DNA from 2 places in the Chromobacterium sp. FG89 genome. Region 2 is predicted to be linked to the other one. Evidence: riboswitches for the same ligand, from Rfam matches in the RefSeq annotation. Region 2 holds a riboswitch; the other holds the start of a gene.
What was found. Region 2 has a riboswitch for manganese ahead of ACODRW_RS16985 (TMEM165/GDT1 family protein). Riboswitches for the same ligand answer to the same signal wherever they lie in the genome.

Region 1: another riboswitch for manganese. It lies ahead of ACODRW_RS13770 (sodium:calcium antiporter); the one in region 2 lies ahead of ACODRW_RS16985 (TMEM165/GDT1 family protein).

Annotation. Positions count from the first base shown of each region.
Region 1 covers NZ_JBMDIQ010000012.1:105,827-110,238, reverse strand. The annotation lists gene ACODRW_RS13775 (penicillin acylase family protein) at 1-1,931, shown strand, start outside; yybP-ykoY riboswitch at 2,042-2,186, shown strand; gene ACODRW_RS13770 (sodium:calcium antiporter) at 2,243-3,223, shown strand; gene ACODRW_RS13765 (DUF3761 domain-containing protein) at 3,423-3,746, opposite strand; gene blaCHA (CHA family extended-spectrum class A beta-lactamase) at 3,963-4,412, shown strand, end outside.
Region 2 covers NZ_JBMDIQ010000018.1:7-4,418, reverse strand. The annotation lists gene ACODRW_RS16995 (methyltransferase domain-containing protein) at 1-18, shown strand, start outside; gene ACODRW_RS16990 (methyl-accepting chemotaxis protein) at 218-2,038, shown strand; gene ACODRW_RS16985 (TMEM165/GDT1 family protein) at 2,104-2,673, opposite strand; yybP-ykoY riboswitch at 2,674-2,857, opposite strand; gene mscL (large conductance mechanosensitive channel protein MscL) at 2,896-3,351, opposite strand; gene ACODRW_RS16975 (DMT family transporter) at 3,426-4,274, opposite strand.

The sequences.
Region 1 (4,412 bases), on a different contig from region 2:
CGGAATACTACGGCGCGGTGTTCGAGGCCGGCGAGCCCTTCCCCAGCAATATGGCGGAAGTGGACCGCCTGGTGCGCGCGATGGGCTTCCCGGAGCGCTCCAAACAATGGCTGCAACAGCAAAGCCCGCGCATGCGCGCCTACCTGGACGCCTTCGTCGCCGGCGTCAACGACCAGGCCGCCGCCAGCGGCGGTCTGAGCCCGGCAGCGCGCGCGGTGCTGCCGGTGCGCAGCGAGGACGTGCTGGCCCACACCCTGCGCATCTTCTTCGGCTATCTGAGCGGCTCCACCGCCACCGGCGCGGCCAATTGCTCGCTGATCTATCCGGACGCGGTGGCCACCCCCATCAATCTGATCGGCGGCTCCAACGGCTGGGCGCTGGGGCCGGCCAAGAGCCGTTCCGGCAACGCCATGCTGCTGGCCAACCCGCATTTGCTGTGGGGCGGCAGCCACACCTGGTTCGAAGCCCAATTCAAGAGCCCGGAATACGATATCTACGGCGCCACCCTGGTGGGCCTGCCGGTGATGCGCATCGGCTTCAACCAGCGGCTGGGCTGGGTGCACACCGTCAACACCCAGGACGGCTGCGACCTGTACCAACTCAAGCTCAGCGGCCGGCAATACCTGCTGGACGGCGTGGCGCGCGACTTCGAAACCAAGCGCGAAACCCTGTATATCCGTCAGCCGGACGGCAGCCTGCAAGCCGAGCAGCTGACGCTGCGCCGCGCCGAGCAGGGCCCGGTGTTCGACAAGGACGGCCAGAGCTACGCGCTGCGCATTGTCGGCGTGGACCAGCTGCAGACCCCCGGCGTGCTGGAGCAATGGTGGGACATGGCGCAAGCGCCCGACTTCAAGGCCTTCCGCAGCGTCGTGGCGCGGCTGCGCAATCCCTACCACAACATCATCTACGCCGATGCCCAACGCAATGTCTGGGCGGCTTTCGGCGGTCTGACCCCGCGCCGTGCCGGCGGCGACGCCGCCTTCTGGGCGCAGCCGGTGGACGGCAGCCGCAGCGATCTGATCTGGCGTCAGGCGCTGAGGCTGGACGAATTGCCGCAGGTGGCCAATCCGTCCAGCGGCTGGGTGCAGAACTCCAATAGCGTGCCCTGGTATATGAGCAAGCCGGCGCTGGACCCGGCCGCCTACGCCGGCTATCTGTCGCCGCGGGCGTCGCCGCTGCTGCGCGAACAGCGCGGCATCGAGCTGATCGAACAGACGCCGGCCTTCACCCTGGATACGCTGCTCAGCGCCAAGCACGACACCCGGCTGCTGCTGGCGGACCGGGTGCTGGACGATTTGATCGGCTATGCGCGCGCCTCCGGCGACGCCGGCCTGATCGCCGCGGCGCAAGTGCTGGCCCAATGGGACCGGCGCAGCGACGCCGCCAGCAAGGGCGCGGTGCTGTTCGCCGCCTGGGTGGCGGCCTCCGGCGGCGAAGAGGCCTTGCGCTACCGCCGGGAAGCGGATCCGGCGCAGCCCTACGACACGCCCGCCGGCCTGCGCGACGCCGGCTTCGCGCTCAGCAAGCTGGGCGCGGCGGCCCAGGGGCTGCAACAGGCCGGCGTGCCGCTGGACATCGCCTTCGGCGAAGTCTACCGGCTGCGGCGCGGCCCCGCCGGCGGCGCGGCGCGCTTGGACCAGCCAGCCAGCGGCGGCGCCGAGGGTTTGGGGGCTTTCCGCACCTTCAGTTATATCGGCGACAGCGACGGCCGCCAGCGCGCCATCTTCGGCGACACCTTCACCGCCCTGGTGGAGTTCGGCCGGCCGCTGCGCGCCAAGGTGATCAACACCTACGGCAACAGCAGCCAGCCGCAATCGCCTTACTACGGCGACCAGATGGAGCTGGCGGCGCGGAACGCCATGCGCGACGCCTTGCTCAATCGCGAGCAGGTGGAGGCGGCGCTGTCCAAGCGCGAGTGGTTCCGCCGCTAGCGCCGAGGCGGCCGCGGCGGCGACGTCGCGGCCCTTCGCCTTCATCCGCTGTGGGCGTCGCATGACGGACGCCTAGGTTTGCGCCATTGCGCCCAGGCTGGCACAATGGCGCCGTTGTCATTGGGGAGTAGCCATCTTCGGCCCCGCCGAAGAGGCCGCGTCAACAAACTTGAGGAGCTTTCCTCATGGCGCGGTCAGCGGCCGGCATTGCCGGCGCCGCCAAGCGAGACCTTTGGCCACGATGCGTTTGCCGCCGGGCAAGCCGCGTCGTTGCGCCATTGTCCATCCGCTTGCCCGGCCCAAGACTATCTATGCTGTTGACCCTGTCGCTTCTGCTCGGCCTCGCCGTCCTGATCTATCTTTCCTGTCAATACTTCGTCAACGCCATCGAATGGTGCGGACGCCATCTGAACCTGGGCGCCAGCGCCGTCGGCACCGTGCTCGCCGCTTTCGGCACCGCCTTGCCGGAAAGCGCCGTCACCTTGACCGCGATGGCCTTCGGCGGCACGCCGCAACATAAGGACATCGGCGTCGGCGCCGCCCTGGGCGGACCGCTGGTGCTGGCTACGCTGGCGTACGCGGTGGTGGGCTTCGCGCTGTGGCGCAACCGCAGCCGGCTGGGGCGCGGCGACTACCTGCTGCGCGTCGATCACCGCCGGCTGGCCGGCGACCAATTGGCGTTTTTGCTGATTTTCGCGTTCAAGGTGGCGCTGGGCCTGCTGGCCTTCGCCATCAAGCCCTGGCTGGGCGTGCTGTTCCTGGCCGCTTACGCCGCCTATGTCTGGCGCGAGATCCGCAGCGCGGACACCGCGCCGGAAGAGGAAGAACTGGACGCCTTGAAGCTGCGCGCCGGCGGCGGCCTGGGCTGGGCGGCGACGCAGGCCCTGCTGGCCTTGGCGGTGATCGCGGCGGCGGCGCACGGTTTCGTCGCGCAGCTGGAAGCGCTGGCCGGACACTGGGGCATGGCGCCGCATCTGGTGGCCTTGCTGCTGAGCCCGGTGGCCACGGAATTGCCGGAAATCATGAACGCGCTGATCTGGCTGCGCCAGGGCAAGGAGCGCCTGGCTTTGGCCAATATCTCCGGCGCGATGATGATACAGGCGACGATTCCCAGCGCCTTCGGCCTGTTCTTCACTCCGTGGATGTTCGACGGCGTCCTGCTGTGGTCCGGCCTGGCCACGATGGCGGCGATCGCCGGCTTGTGGCTGTTGTTCCGCCGCGGCAGCGTGGACGGCCGCTGGCTCTTGGGCGCGGGCGCGGTGTACCTACTGTTTGCCGGCTGTCTGGTGTGAGGCAAGAGCCCGTTCAATGCCGTATCGCTGAAGCGTAGCAGACTATGAACGGGTTCTCAGAACGTGTTTACGATCTCGCGAGCTAAGGCGAGACAAGGCGAAAATGGCTGAGAAAGCGGAATGTACGCGTGGTACATGAGCATTTCGAAGATGTTTTCAACGCCGTATCGTCGACGCGCAGCAGATCGTAAACAGGTTCTCAGAGCCAGGCCGCCACGCCGCCATGATGCGAACACGTGCCGCGCCGGTGCTGGCTGAAGCTATAGCTGCCGTCGCGGCAGCGCGCGCTGGCGCCGGCCGGCGCTTTGCCGGAGCGGGTATGGGCCGGGCTGTGGACCTCCACGCCGTCGGAGTTGGTGTAGCTGCCGTGTTCCAGCAACTGCTCTTGCGCCGGCGCGCTGGCGTGCCGATGCGTGTGCGGCGTTTTGGCTTCAAGCGGCGCGGCCAGCAGGGCCAGGCTGAGGCCGAGCAGGCCAGCGATGCGCCGCAAAGCGGGGATACGGAACTGTGCAGGCTTTTTCATGTCATTCGATTGTTTAATGTGTCATTAAAAGTGCTTGAACCTGTTCGTGATGTTTTGACGCATCTATTTTCAGAGTTCAGGCGCAAAAGAATATGTATCGCACTTTAGTTCATTGTCATTGCGGCGGGTAGCGGCAATGCGCATCGGGGGAACTAAACCGCGATGGCCGGCCGTTGCGACGGGCCGCGCCGTCATACCGAATCTGGGGATTGATCTATGGATGATTTTGCGCAGCGGCGCGTCTTGCTGGCGGCCTTGGCCGCCACGCCGTTGATCTGGGGTTGCGCGCGCCCGCCGTTGCGGGTGCCGGGCGAAGCCCCGGCCGCGCGTCAATTGGCGGAGCTGGAACGCAATGCCGGCGGCCGCATCGGCGTGTTCGCGCAAGAGGCGGACAGCGGGCGGACGCTGGCTTACCGGGCCGATGAGCGCTTCCCGATGTGCAGCACGTTCACGCTGCTGCTGGTGGGCGCCTTATTGCAACGCAGCGCGACGCAGCCGGATCTGCTCTATCGCCATGTCGGCTACCGGCGCGAGCAATTGATCGACTATTCGCCCATCGCCGAACAATACGTGGAGCAGGGCATGTCGGTGAAAGACTTGTGCGACGCGGCGATGCGCTTCGGCGACAACACCGCCGCCAATCTGCTGCTGGAGCAGTTGGGCGGG
Region 2 (4,412 bases):
AGAAACGGGGATTTGTAATACATTGACATGGCCTATTTGATGATAATCAATAGTCAGCCAACTATTCCAAAAACAAGGCCGCTATCGCTTAGCATGGCTGACTGAAGTCAATAAACAACAATAATTCTAGATAACAGCGACGGGCGGGTCCGAAGCGCCGGAGGGCGCGGGGCCGGCACCAGCCGCTGAACGGGATTGCGGAGCAAGAGGAGAAGTCATGCAGTGGTTCTGGCGCGTGTATACCCTGGTGGAAAAGACTTTCTGGGATACGTTGACCAAGAAATTGTGCAGTTTCTTTTTCATCAGCGTGTTTCAGCTGGGCATGGTGGCTTATGTCTATTATGTGCTGGAAAACATACGGAGTTCGCTGAAAGGGCAGGTCGCTTCGCCCCAGGTGTTGGCCGGCATCGAGTCCAGCATCGACGGCGCGCTGTTTTGGACAATGGCGCTGTGGGTGGTCAGCGTCGCTTTCATCGCCTTCATGGTCTGGTATCTGCGCTTTCTCATCGTCAGACCGCTGAAAATGATTATCCGGATTTTCAATGAAATCGGCGCCGGTGAGGGGGATCTGTCCAGAGACATTCCCACCATCACCCATGACGAAATCCGCGAATTGTCGCTGTCGTATAACCGTTTCCTGCTGAAAATGCGCGAGATCATCAGCAATGTGCGGCTGATGACGGTGCGGATCGCGATGGATTCGGCGCGCACCCGCAAGAACGTGGTCGAATCGCTGGAGGGCGCGCGCAAGCAGGATCAGCTGGCGACGCAGGTCCGGGCCGCCAGCGATCAGAGCACCGAGGGCGTGGGCCAGGTCACTGAGCAAACCCAGGCGATCTCGTCCACTACGCTGGCCAATCTGGATGTGGCGCGGGAATCCTACGCCGAACTCAAATCCGTGGCGGAGAGCATCTACGGCATCAACCAGAAAGTGGGGCATTTCAATCACACGGTGGATGATCTGAGTCAGCGCTCCTCCAGCATCAAGACCATTGTCGATCTGATCAAGGACGTGTCGGACCAGACCAATCTGCTGGCCTTGAACGCCGCGATAGAGGCGGCGCGGGCCGGCGAGAGCGGACGCGGTTTCGCCGTGGTGGCCGATGAGGTGCGCAAACTGGCCGAGCGGGTCAAAAAGGCCACCGACGAGATTTCGCATAATATCGACGGCATGTTGGGGCTGGTGTCGGAAACCCAGGTGGAAACCGCGCAGATCACCGAGGACACCAAGTCGGCGCGGGAGATCGTCTCCAAGGCGTCCGACCATTTCAGCAAGATGATGGGAGACTTCGAAACCACGGCGAGCAGTCTCAGCCAGATCGCCGCCACCATGTCGGAGTTCGTCGCCTCCAATGGCCAGGTCAATCTGCATGTGGCGGAAATCCACGAACTGGGCCATCAGGTGACGGACCGTCTGAACCATACCGAAGACTCGGCCACCAAATTATCCGGCGCGGCGGAGCAGGTGCAGCAACTGGTGGCGCGCTTCATTCTGGGCGAGGGCGAGTTCGACCAGATCATGCAAACGGCCCGCGAGGCGCGGGATGAATTGCAAACCATGATGGCCGCGCAACTGGCCGCGGGCGTGGCGCTGTTCGATCAGAACTACCAGCCCATCGCCGGCGCCAAGCCGGCCAAGTTCCGCACTCAGTACGACGCCAAGCTGGAAAAACTGATGCAGCCGGTGTACGACCGCGCCGCCAAGTCCGTGCCCGGCGGCGTGTTCTGCCTGGCGGTGGACACCAACGGCTACGCGCCGACCCACAATAGCTGGTATAGCCTGCCCTTGAGCGGAGATGCGGCCAAGGACCTGATCAACAGCCGCGACAAGCGCAAGTTCGCCGATGCCGCCGGTTTGCGGGCCGCGCGCAGCACGCAATCCTTCCTGCTGCAGACGTATACCCGCGACACCGGTGAGGTGCTGTCGGAAGTGGTGCTGCCCATCATGTTGTCCGGCAAGCATTGGGGCGGCTTCCGCCTGGGCTTCAACCCGGAGCAGCTGTTGGAGGCGCTTGGGCGCGGAGCCGCTCGGACTTGAAGCGCCGCAGGTCGGCAGGAAAACAAAACGGAGGCCGCGGCCTCCGTTTTGTTTTGAGCGTTGCCTCAGATCTGCAACGGGCTTAGCAGGGTGATAATGCCCAGGCCGGCGAACAAGAGCGCGGCAATGGTGTGCACCAACTTTTGCGGCAGCTTCTTCGCGGCCACCTCGCCCAAGAGCACCGCGGGCACATTGGCCAGCATCATGCCCAGCGTCGTGCCGGCCACCACCAACAGCAAGGCCTCAGGAAAGCGCGCGGACAGCGCGACGGTGGCCAGTTGCGTCTTGTCGCCCATTTCCGCGATAAAGAAAGCGATACAGGTGGTGCCGAACACGCCGAAGCGCTCCATGAGCCGGCTGTCTTCATCCAGCTTGTCCGGAATCAGCATCCAGCCCGCCATGGCGAGAAAGGAAAGACCCAAGCCCCAACGCATGAAGTCCGGTCCTATCTTGCTCATCAGCCAGTGACCCACCGCGGCGGCGGCGAAATGATTGAGCAAGGTGGCGACGAAGATGCCCAGAACGATGGGCATGGGTTTGCGGTAGCGGCCGGCCAGCATCAGGGCGAGCAATTGGGTTTTGTCGCCGATTTCAGCCAAAGCGACGATGCCGGTGGAAATAAGGAAGGCTTCCATGAAAACTCCGGGGGCTGCGCATACGCCATGACAAGCCCGCGCCGCAGCCCCGCGTTGCGCAGACATGTCATGGGTCTTGCCAAACGGAAGTTTTCGTCGCATGCGCCATGGCCGTGATGGCCAAGCCTGTTGACGCATGCCGGCGCTGAAAACCGCGCCGAGGCTACTCCCCCAGAACCAGCCGATTCTAAATCAGTTGGCGTAGCGGGGCAATCTCCGCTCTTAGAGTTGAGACGTGCACTGCGGGCATCGAGAGGCTTTTTCCGGAATGCTGGACACGCAGAACGGGCATTCCTTGGTGGCGGGGGCCGGCGCGGCGGCCGGTTCTTCGCGCTTCAGCCGATTGATGGCCTTGACCAGCATGAAGATGGCGAAAGCCACGATGGTGAAGCTGACCATGGCATTGATGAACAGGCCGATATTCAGCGTGACGGCGCCGGCCTGTTTGGCCGCGGCCACGGACACATAAGGCCCAAGCTGTTTGCTGCCTTCTTTTAGCACGAAGAACATATTGGAGAAATCGACGTTGCCGATCAACAGGCCGATTGGGGGCATGATCACATCGTCGACCAGCGATTTGACGATGGCGCCGAAAGCGCCGCCGATGACGACGCCGACCGCCAGATCGATGACATTGCCTTTCATGGCAAATTCTTTGAATTCTTTAATAATGGACATGGTTGGCCTCTGTTTAAATAGCGTTAAGCATTATAGGACATTCGGCCGCCGTCGCTCCACCGCGGGTCTTTCTATCAAGCGGCTGAGCGTGAGCGGACGGGCAGGCTGCCAAGCAAGGCGCCGCCAAGAATGAGCACGATGGCGGTCAGAGCGACGGCGTTCAATTGACCCTGGCCGCTGCCTATCAGCAGCAAGGTGGACAGCAGCGGCGTGGCGTAGGACAGGGAGCCGATCTGCCTGGGGTCGCCTTCCTTGAGCGCGCGGTCCCATAGAAAGAAGGCGCCGCCCATCGGCCCGATGCCGAGCAGGATCAGGGCCAGCCATTGGCCGGCGCTGGGGGCGACGCTGGGTTCGAACAGGGCGTGACACAGCAAGGAGAGCAGGCCGGACAGCAGGCAGAAGCCGCCCACCGCGCTATTGGGAAAGCTGGGCAGCCTGCGGGTCAGCAGGCTGAAGGTGGACCACACCACGGCGGCGGCGATGGCGAGCAGATAACCGGCGAGATGGCTGCTGGACAAGGCGAGCTTGCCCCCGCTGACGATCAGCGCCGCGCCGCTGAAGCCCAGCGCACCGGCCAGGATGTGGCGGCCATGCAGCACGGTGCCCGGCACCAGGATGGGGGAGAGCATGACGATCAGCAGCGGCCACAGGTAATTCAGCAGATTGGCTTCCATCGCCGGCGCGTGCCGAAACGCGAAGAACAGCAGGAAGTGATAGCCGAACAAGCCGTAGATCCCCACCAGCAGGGTGGGCATCGGGACTTTCCAGTCGCGGTAATGGCGCAGGCTGAGCAGGCTGCCGATCAGCAGGCAGACGCCGACGACGAAGAAAGGGGGAAGCGAGCGTGTTTGAGCGCCAAGCGCGGCCAGAGAGGCCCAGAGCAGGATGGCGCCCCCGGCAAAGGCAATCGGTCTGGAAATCATTATTATTCCAATGGGGAGGGTGGGCCGATTGTAAAACGGAAGCGAAAATGGAAAAAGCCACAATCCGGAGATTGTGGCTTTTGAAATTTTGGCTCCCCGAGCAGGGCTCGAACCTGCGACCTGCGGATTAACAGTCCG